Linked DNA regions of Chlorogloeopsis sp. ULAP01. The protein of the gene in region 1 interacts with the protein of each later gene in a pairwise test. Links are inferred from orthologs where the notes say so. Each region holds a gene or a part of one and is shown on either strand. Other genes may lie near its edges.

The links. The genes of interacting proteins can lie anywhere in the genome.
Region 2: the proteins of QUB80_RS29360 (region 1) and sfsA interact in binary tests that used the Escherichia coli proteins (3 or more experiments, as listed by UniProt). The link is inferred for Chlorogloeopsis sp. ULAP01 from one-to-one orthologs.

Annotation. Positions count from the first base shown.
Region 1 is NZ_JAUDRH010000018.1:4,302-10,039, forward strand. What follows is about bases 1,140-3,979. They hold QUB80_RS29360 (glutamate-5-semialdehyde dehydrogenase), read right to left. Parts: upstream 3,295-3,979; coding sequence 1,984-3,294; downstream 1,140-1,983. Other genes in these bases: QUB80_RS29355 (bestrophin family protein), read right to left, coding at 1,140-1,904; QUB80_RS29365 (sensor histidine kinase), read right to left, coding at 3,489-3,979. In the rest of the region: QUB80_RS29340 (DNA polymerase III subunit delta), read right to left, coding at 1-183; QUB80_RS29345 (hypothetical protein), read left to right, coding at 360-632; QUB80_RS29350 (hypothetical protein), read left to right, coding at 731-865; more of QUB80_RS29355, read right to left, coding at 993-1,139; more of QUB80_RS29365, read right to left, coding at 3,980-5,459; QUB80_RS29370 (substrate-binding domain-containing protein), read right to left, coding at 5,482-5,738. UniProt on the Escherichia coli protein: Catalyzes the NADPH-dependent reduction of L-glutamate 5-phosphate into L-glutamate 5-semialdehyde and phosphate. The product spontaneously undergoes cyclization to form 1-pyrroline-5-carboxylate.
Region 2 is NZ_JAUDRH010000006.1:120,551-124,744, forward strand. Bases 1,376-4,194 are described here. They hold sfsA (DNA/RNA nuclease SfsA), read right to left. Parts: upstream 3,290-4,194; coding sequence 2,462-3,289; downstream 1,376-2,461. Other genes in these bases: QUB80_RS13305 (DUF711 family protein), read right to left, coding at 1,376-2,042; QUB80_RS13315 (hypothetical protein), read right to left, coding at 3,300-3,572; QUB80_RS13320 (tetratricopeptide repeat protein), read left to right, coding at 3,856-4,194. In the rest of the region: QUB80_RS13300 (2OG-Fe dioxygenase family protein), read left to right, coding at 124-792; more of QUB80_RS13305, read right to left, coding at 891-1,375. UniProt on the Escherichia coli protein: Binds to DNA non-specifically. Could be a regulatory factor involved in maltose metabolism.

The DNA of each region.
Region 1 (5,738 bases):
GCAGTCTATCTCTAGCACGATCGCTCCCACTGCCGAAGTTGCCCCTCGTACTAAAGTTCGTCGCCCACTTCCAGGTACTCCTACAATCAACAAATCACCATCTTCTGCCAGAACTTCCACTATCCGTTGAAATTCTGCCGATCGCCCAATTAATTCTAAAGGAGTAGACAATTCCAAGTTCACGCGTTTTTGCCTTCCGAATTCAAGCTTCCAGTCAAGGGAACATACTTACTTCTATTTTTGATGGCAACTATTAACAGAGATGATGATAATTATAGATTTTTTAGTTATCTAATACACATAACACTAATTCTTAGTTTGAAGATTTTTTAGTTCGATACTTACGTGCAGCTTGGTAATTGAGCGATTCTAGACAATATTTTCGGCAGCTTTCTGGGAACTATACAAAGGAAGGAATTTACCGGAGATATTCCTCTAAAAAATGTTGCCTGTTCAAAAACCCCAAAAAGCTACCACTTTGCCTAATTCTTGTTGTTCCCTTTGTGCTGCAAATCTTTGTGGCTGTGGGGCTGGTAGGATATCTCTCATTCAAAAACGGGCAGAAAGCAGTCAACGATCTTACCGATCAGTTGATAGATAAAGCCAGTCAGCAAGTAAGTAGAACGAGGTAAATAATTAAAGGTTTGTAGTGTGGACTTCAGTCCTCCAATAAGGACTGAAGTCCTTACTACGAACTAGATGCCAACATTTTTACATTACTTCACATAGTTTGGTTTTTTCAAGTCGTTCTACTTTAGATGAGCATTTGGATACTTATCTAGCACTGCCCCAGCAACTTAACCAAATGAATGCGGATGCGATCGCCATCCCGTTGCAACAATTGTGGAGATTGAGGGTGCGTTAGGACTCTGTCCTAACGCACCAAAGCAATCAGAAGGTGTGTTACGCTTCGCTAACACGCCACTACGCATATTTCAAAAATAATGAAATTCAACATCATATTGAAACTATTGATTAAGTTTTTCCGCCCTTTACACTAATGTCGATATTGTTACAGGTTCCGATTTGATGAGATCTTCAATATTGTTAACTACTGTATTGCAAATTTCATCGATTGGTAAATCATTTGCACCGTTACTAAAGGGATTTTCTATTTGATTACCAATTTCTTCAATACCCAATAAAATAAAACTAATCAAAGTTACGATGGGAATAGTCCACCAACTGACATCGTGGACGAGTTGAAATGGTAAGACAAAGCAGTATATCAGTAATAGTCGTTTGAGATAAATTCCATAAGCTAATGGTATGGGAGTTTTTTTAATGCGATCGCAACCTATAAATGCTTCTACCATCGCGTCTAAAGCTTGATTCATAGGAACCAATTCATAAATACTTAGGCAATTGCGAACTTGCTGTTGCTTGAGATAAGCACCAATCCAAAAAGAAATTTTTAAGGGAATGTTTTTCACCTCTTGGAGTTGTAAATATTGCGATTGAGTTAAAAAAGCCTCTAGTTCATGTATGTCAGCCTGTTCCCTTAAATGTAATTTAGTAGCAACTGCAAAAGCACCTAAAAGCCGTAATGCCGCAATTTTATTTTCTTGCTCTACCTTTTCTGTTTCGGCAATAGCTAGTTTTATTTTACGTCCTAAATTGAGGCTATTAATAACAATACTTCCCCAAATTTTACGTCCTTCCCAATACCTATCATATGCAGTATTTGTCCGAAATACTAACAGCAAACCTAAAACTAAATTATATGCTACGTTAGTAGTGACAGAACTAAAAATTTGCTCTGATAAATCAAAACCGTAATAGTGATTTAAAGATATACAAAAAGCAAATCCGCTACACAAAAAGATGCGGGGTAAAACGGCAGGTAGTACTGAACCTTGCAGTTGTAAAGCAAGTTGTAACCAATTATGTTTATCAAATTTCATAGAAAATCAAGATTATAAAAAACACCAGTTATCTGGTGTTTTTCTAGTATTTTGTCACAATTAATTGAATGAGGATCAGTTAGATTAAATCCCTATGAGTAAAAGATTTAGCATCTGCACCCGTGTAATGAGCGACAATATGCCCATCCCCAGTTACCTGATACTTATATGTTACTAAACCTTCTAAACCAACAGGCCCGCGAGGAGGCATTTGTTGAGTGCTAATTCCAACTTCGGCACCAAAACCATAGCGGAAACCGTCAGCAAAGCGAGTAGAACAGTTGTGATAAACTCCTGCTGCATTCACTAGTGCCAAAAAAGTTTCTGCTGCTTCCCTATGTTCAGTAACAATTGCATCGGTATGCTTAGAGCCGTAATCGTTAATATGGGCGATCGCTTCCTCTAAAGAATCGACAATTTTAATTGACAAAATCAAATCGCTGTACTCAGTTTCCCAATCTTCTTCTGTTGCCACTGGGATATTATTTAAAATCTTGCGTGTACGTTCGTCCCCTTTTAATTCTACATTTTGTGCTTGCAAATACTCAGCAATTGTTGGCAAGATGTTTGGAGCAATATCGGCATGAACTAACAAGGTTTCAATAGCATTACAAGCAGCAGGATATTGAATTTTTGCATCAACAGTAATGGCAATTGCTTTATCAATATTGGCAGCCTTATCTATATAAAGATGACAAATACCATCAGCGTGTCCAAGAACAGGAATGCGAGTATTTTCTTGCACAAATCTGACAAAAGAATTAGAACCTCTAGGAATAATTAAATCTACATATTTATCTAATTTCAAAAGTTCTAGAGTTTCTTCTCTTGTGGTTAGTAATTGTACCGCGTCAGGATTAACCGCAGTTGGAGATAATCCTTGCTTAATTGCCTTAACTATCGCTTCACAAGAGCGAATAGCTTCTTTGCCACCTTTGAGGATAACGCCGTTGCCTGACTTGATAGCCAAAGAAACAATTTGAATTGCTGCTTCCGGGCGTGCTTCAAAAATAATCCCCAAAACTCCCAACGGACAAGTGATCCGCTTGAGAATTAAGCCTGTATCCAACTCGCGGTGAATTTGCACAGCACCAACTGGATCGGGAAGCTTGCCGACATCTCTCACCCCAGCGATCGCATCTCTTAGCTTATGTTCATCCAACTGCAAGCGCTTATAAAGTGGTTTGGCAATTCCTTCTTTTGTCGCTATCTGGCAATCAGCAAGATTCGCTTGCAAAATTTCCTCTTTCGCAGATTCTAAAGCTTGGGCGATCGCTTCAATAGCTTGATTTTTTGCCTCCGTTGAGAGAACTGCTAGCTTGAGTGCCGCCTGGCGAGTTTTTTTCGCTATTGCAATTAAGTTCGATGAATTATCCCCAGAAATAGTCATGCCCAAAAAAACCTGATTCTTTGCCCTTCTCTAATCCTATCAAAAGCATAGTAGTCAAAAGCCTAGTAGGAGGATGAGAACCCCTAAATTTGTCAAGAAAAAGGGTGTCGGGGGAATTGGTGGAGGTTCGTACTGCTTGTACCCTTATTAGTTTTGGGGCATGGTGTATAAAAATACAATTTTTTCTTATTCCCCTACACCCTAATTTTGATTACATCATTCATGCCTTCATCATCAATAACTTTCCCCTGTTTCACAGGAATAGTGACGATAAATCGTGTACCCTCGTTTAATTTTGAATAACACTCAATTTTGCCACTGTGTTTTTCTACAACAGTCTGATAACTGATGAATAAACCTAAACCTGTTCCTTTACCTACTGGTTTTGTAGTAAAAAAGGGATCAAATATTTTGGAGCTAACTTCTTCAGTCATTCCTAAACCGTTGTCGCTGATATGAATTGCTATCCAATCATTATCAATTACTTTGGTACAAATGTGAATTTCTGGATTCAAGATACATGACTTTTCCTCTTGTTCTTTATCTTCCAGAGCATCAATAGCATTACTAATAATATTCTTAAAAACTTGATTTATTTGACCTGCGTAACACTCAATTTGTGGTAAGTTTCCATACTCCTTGATAATTTTAACTTCTTGATACTTATGTCGAGTTATGAAGCGATTAGTAAGAATCATCAGTGTGCTATCAATACCAGAGTGGATATCTACTTTTTTAAAATCTGATTCATCAAGGCGGGAAAAATTGCGTAGAGATAAAACAATTTGATGAATGCGCTCACATCCGATTTGCATTGACTGAAGAAGTTTAGGTAAATCTTCCTCGATGAAATCTAACTCAATAGCAACAAGTTCCTTCTGAATTGCTTGTACGGGATTGGGGTAGTTTTGTTGATAAAGTTGCACTAACCCTAGTAGGTTATGAGTGTATTCATGAATGTGAATAAGATTACCATAAATAAAACTTGTGGGATTGTTGATTTCATGGGCAACACCAGCAACCATTTGTCCAAGGCTAGACATTTTTTCACTCTGAATTAATTGTGCTTGAGTTTGCCTGAGTTTTTGCAAAGTATTTTCTAATTGTTGCATCTGAATACAGATTTGTTGGTCTCTAGCCGTAAGTTGTTCTGCCATAAAGTTAAAGCCCTGAGCGAGAATACCAACTTCATCTTTGCTATCAACTTTAATTCTGATGCTGAAATCGCCAGCAGCTAACTGTTGAGTAGCATTAGTCAAACCGTGAAGACGCTGGGTGAGCCAACGCGTCACCCAGATGGCGACAATGAGAGCGATCGCTCCTCCGAGTAAGCATAATCCACCAAGACTAAACCATAGGCTTCTTTCTGCTTGCTCTAAAGGTTTTACTGAGGTGAGCAAAACAACTTTCACTGCTGTGCCACTTACCCCAGTTAGCAGCACGGTTTTTGCCATATAGCCTTGATCGGCAATAGTTAGTCTCTGTGGTGGCGATTCTGGTGTTGGTACTTGCCAGCGAGTATTTCGAGCCGCAGCCAAAGTGGAAGCAATCACCTGGGAATCTTGTAACGCAACTAAGTGGATTTGTGTATTCCTACGAATTTTGTTGAGTACATCATCATTCAATTCCGTACCTACAATCAATCCTCCGAGAACCTTTTGTTGTGACTTAATGGAGATTAGCCCCACCAACAATGAAGGGGCATTCCCTTTTGCAGATACAATCTCCGAAACATCCAAACCTAGACTTGCAGATCGACTCACTTGCTCATCTTGTAACTGAGCTTGACTAATAGCTCCTTGCCGCAATTCAGCTAAGACTGAGCTATCAAGAGCTACAACTTTAATGAAATTTAGTTGTAATGCTGCTTGAATGGGTAGTAATGTTTGGAGAAGCAAAGGTTTTTTGCCTGATATAGTAGCTTGGCTAACATCATTTCTATCTGCTACCCACCTTGCTTGTAAACGTAGCAATTCTTGTTTCTGCTTCAAGTCTTCTAAAACCAAAGAGGAGAAGCCTTCCGTTTCTTGTTGCAGACTTGCTTCTAAAGAACTTCTAACAAAACTAAATGTCCCCACTGTCCATAAACCAAATAATACAGAAAGCAAAGGTACAAGAAGTTTCGCCGCAACAGGAAGCCTTGAATACGCCGATCTAATTATCACTGTCAAATTACTCTAATTTTCGTTATTTTTGGCTAGATGAAACAAAGCCAGATTTATGTAACACTTCGGCTCCTGCTTCACTTAAGGTAAAGTTGATAAATTGTTGAACAGGGGCTTTTGGAGTCTTTTTAGAAATGATGCCAATATTGCGCACCATTTGATATTTTCCATTACGTATATTATCTGAATTCGGTTCTACGCCATTGAGACTGAGGCGGTTAACTGGTAGTTTGTGAGAAATAGCGTAGGCTAGAGAAAAAGCACCGATACTGTAAGGTG
Region 2 (4,194 bases), on another replicon or contig:
ATGACAATTTCTGTAGTTTACTTGACGACAGTTTAATAAAAAATAGCCTAGACTAGGAGTATAAGTAATAAGCCTCCCATTAAAAAATTAGGGAGAGCTTGAATATGCGAGGAGGTAAATCCTATGCAAAAAGTTCTGGGATCAACAGAATTAGAATATGCTTTTCTTTTTACTTTAAGAAAGGTAAATTCTATCAATCCAGAAGGTTTCAAACCATTTTTTGACAATCTACCTGTCGATCCTTACATTCAAGGTAAATATCGCTATAGAAGATTATCGCGTTTTATAGTTTCCGGAGATAGTGTAATTAAATTGCCTCATGGATATCTCTTTCAAAGTAAAGACTATAATCCTTTGGTGGGTGATATCAAAAGAGAGTTTGCAGAATTAGATAATGTGCTTATAGAACAGGATATATTTAGAAACATGATCCTAGCATTTAGTGATTCTTGTAAACTACATCCAGAGGCAGAAATAGGAGTACATCAAATTAGAACTACTTGCTCGCCGGATAATTTTGGTAATCCAGCACCTGAAGGTATTCATAGAGACGGCACTGATTTTATCGGTATCTTCTCTGTTGATAGACACAACATTCAAGGTGGAGAAACACATTTATACACTACTAAAAAAGAGAAGCCTGTATTTAGCAAAATTTTGAATCCAGGTGAACTTCTTCTCATCAACGACCATGAATTTTTCCACTTTACCACTCCTGTTAAACCAATTGCTGAAGGTGTAGGTACAAGAGATGTTTTTGTACTAACTTCACCAAGCTTGCTTTCAGATTAAGTAGTAAAATGCTCTCTTTAAGATCCCCGACTTTTTAGAGAAGTCGGGGATCTGTGTTTTCATAGCATAAGCAATTCATTAGGTAATACCATTTCTACTCAATTAACAGCAAATATTTTGCAGTCTACAAGATATGGGGAATTGAATATTGTCATTTCCCCAGCTTTTTTACCAGGAATTGGAAATAATCTTGCTGACAAAGGTTTATCTAGCTTAATGGCTAAAGTTGCCATATCAATTAATATGGCTGCAATTTTTTCGATTGTAATATCACCTGGAATCGGTACTGTATCAAGTCCACAACCACAGACTGCGGAATACAATAATAAATTAGTAATATCGAAGGTTTGCTCGTTAGCTCTGACTGCTAAACCCACATCTTCACAAACAGGAAGCATTAAACCAGAGTAACCACAAATTTTGACTGGTACATTTTTCAAAACACGAGTTAACATACTAGAAATGAAAAGTGTCCCTTGATGTCCAAACTTGCCGTCCATAAGTTTTTCATAAGCGAAAGCAATACTTTCCTTTTTATCTAATGGTGATGTCAGAGATGTATCAATACCTTTGTATTTAAGAGCAAACTTTTTAGATATTTTCTCAGCAATATATTCTATTTGCTTTAATTCTTCTGCTAAAAGTAATTGGAGGTTTTTCTCTGCAATTTCAGGTTTGTTTTGAGCTTGTGAGAAAGCTTTCATCACTAAGTCACTACATTCTATGCCAATAGCAAAAGATGTATCACCCTTATGGTAAGCAGTAGGGAAAAATGGTGTGCCAGATTTACAGTTTGCCCAAGCACAAAAACGAAAGTTGCCATAACCATTTTCGCTTTCTTGGGATATACGTTTAATCGCTTTTGCTGATTCCCACACATTTTCAAAGTTGATACCTGTTTTGCTGTCTCCAATTTTACTGGAAGCGTAAATAACTGATGTATTTTTGTTTATATCTGGAATGATTGCAATTGTTTGAAGTTGATTAGCATAACCAATATTGAAAAAACTGATATTTAATTCTTGGCAAATATTTTCTAGACTTTGAATTTTACTAATAATTTCGTTTGTAGATAAGTTTTGTAGATATTCTTCCCAAGAATTTGTAGCTATCCTCGTTGTTTGAACTTCATAGCCAGATTTTTCAAACAAATATTTTGCTTGCTGATTAAATTCAACAGCTTGTTTAATTTTGTCTATTTCTTGAGGAGATTGTAGTAGTATACCCGTAGTAATAGTTCTGATTTTCATATGTAAAATTATCCAATAAGTTAGTTATTTATTGCTATAATATCTGTTGCATTGTGTTGCATAATTGTAGAGTGTCATTTTCATATCTTATAAATCTATACTGACATAAATTTTTAGAAAGTCCTCTTGATAATCAGAACTCATAATGTAAAGTTACTCATATCTTTTATCTATGCCCTTGTCCGCTAAGAAATAAATTTCTAGGCTTCAAGCTAAAGTCAGTTAACTATAAGCCTGGAATTGAAGCTCCAGAGGTTTTAAGGGCAAGGTGCAAGATGTGAAATATGTATTCTAGATATTCCAACACCCCAGAAGAGTGCGGCTAATGTAGAAACGCGCTGTTTGAAACTTTTCTAAACATCACCAAATCTCACTCGGCTGATCGGAGAATACGGCTTTCCACAGAGTATTCTTTTTTGTTAAATTTTGAGTTTTGCCAAACCTAAGTAGCGAATACCAATCGGTGAAACTTCAAAACGACAGGGTAAAACTTCTAAACCCAGAGCAAAAGCTTCTCGCAGTAACTTACCATATACAGGATCGGCGCGATCGCCTGGAGTAAACTCATCGCAATCGCCCCGGTTGATAAAGTAAAGCATCACTGCACGACATTGAGGTAACAGTGCAATCAATTCTCGCAGGTGTTTTTGTCCCCGTGTTGTTTCCGTGTCGGGAAAGAGCGCTAATTTGCCTTCTACCCAAGTAGTGTTTTTAATTTCTAAATAAATCGGCCGATTTTTATCAATTATTACCGAATTAATATCTTCTACTGCTGGTTCTTCAAGCAACTTATTATTTTCTGAGTCCAGTTGCAGCTGATTTAAGTTTTGAATTTCTGGTGGAGTTGAAGAGAGAAAAAAATCTACTCGACTTTTTTTATCTTGTCCGTAAACAACTTCACCACGAATTTGACTATACTCACCCAATTCTGGGAAAAGATACTTTTCTAAAGCTAACTTAATAATTCGATTAGGTAAAGCAGTATTGACACCAACCCAAGTCGGTTCGTTATCATACACTTGAATCATTTCCCAAGTGTAGGCTAATTTACGGTTTGGGCTGTCACTTTTAGAAAGCTGCACTGTATTACCAGGAATGCAAACTCCTGTCATAGGGCCAGTATTCGGGCAGTGTGCTGTTACAATCTCTCCAGAAGCAAGTTGAACATCAGCAAAAAAGCGTTTGTAGCGTCTTAATAGGATACCAGAATATAAGGGTGGGTAGCGGTAAAGATATTCAGTAGTCATTAGTTATTTGTCAATAGTCATTGGTAGGGGAGGCAGCGCGTTGTTGAGAGAAGCGCAGTGCGGGGCTTCCCCTCGTTGGGGCGACTTCGGAGGGTTCCCTCCGTTGTAGCGACTGCCGTGAGGGTTTTGTTGATGATTTTTGGATTAAAACCGAGAATCTATCTTCTAAACCCGCCCTTACTCTATGTGGGTAGGCGCAAATATTTATAACTATGTAAAGACAAATTAAGTGTAGGGTGTGTTGTCGCCAAGCGCAACGCATCGCTAATAATTCAAGGTGCATTGTCTCCTTGTCTCCTTGTCTGCCCCTGCCCTTCTCTTACTCGCTCTCCTCATTTTTGGCAAATTTATGATGTTTTGTCGAAAATAGGAAATAGGTTGAGTCGGCATGAATATATACAAAATAGGGATGAGCAACTAATACCAATTTAAAAAATGATTAAGGGCAGATGGATTTACGGAACCAGGATACACCAAGGCGATTTTCAATTCCATTTTCCAAAATCGTATAAGACAGACTATCGCAATATATCTTAAACATCAACTAGCTGAGTTTAATAAGCGCTATGAATGATGATTTTTACAATCGGGGATTAGAAAAAGCTAGACAAAAAGACTGGGCTGGGGCGATTGAGGAATTTAACAGTGCTATAGGGCTAAATCCTTACTTTGCTGAAGCTTACTTGCAAAGAGGTTTGGCATACTATGATTTAGGAGATATTCTCCAAGCTGTTTCTGATTACACGGAAGCTCTAAAGCGAAATCCCAAAAGTATAGAGGCTTATTATTGTCGCGCTTTAGCACGAGTAGGGCTAAAAAATTTCCCAGGAGCGCTGACAGACGTAAATCAAGCTATTTTTTTGAACTCTAATTATGCTTCAGCTTATAATTTACGGGCAATAATA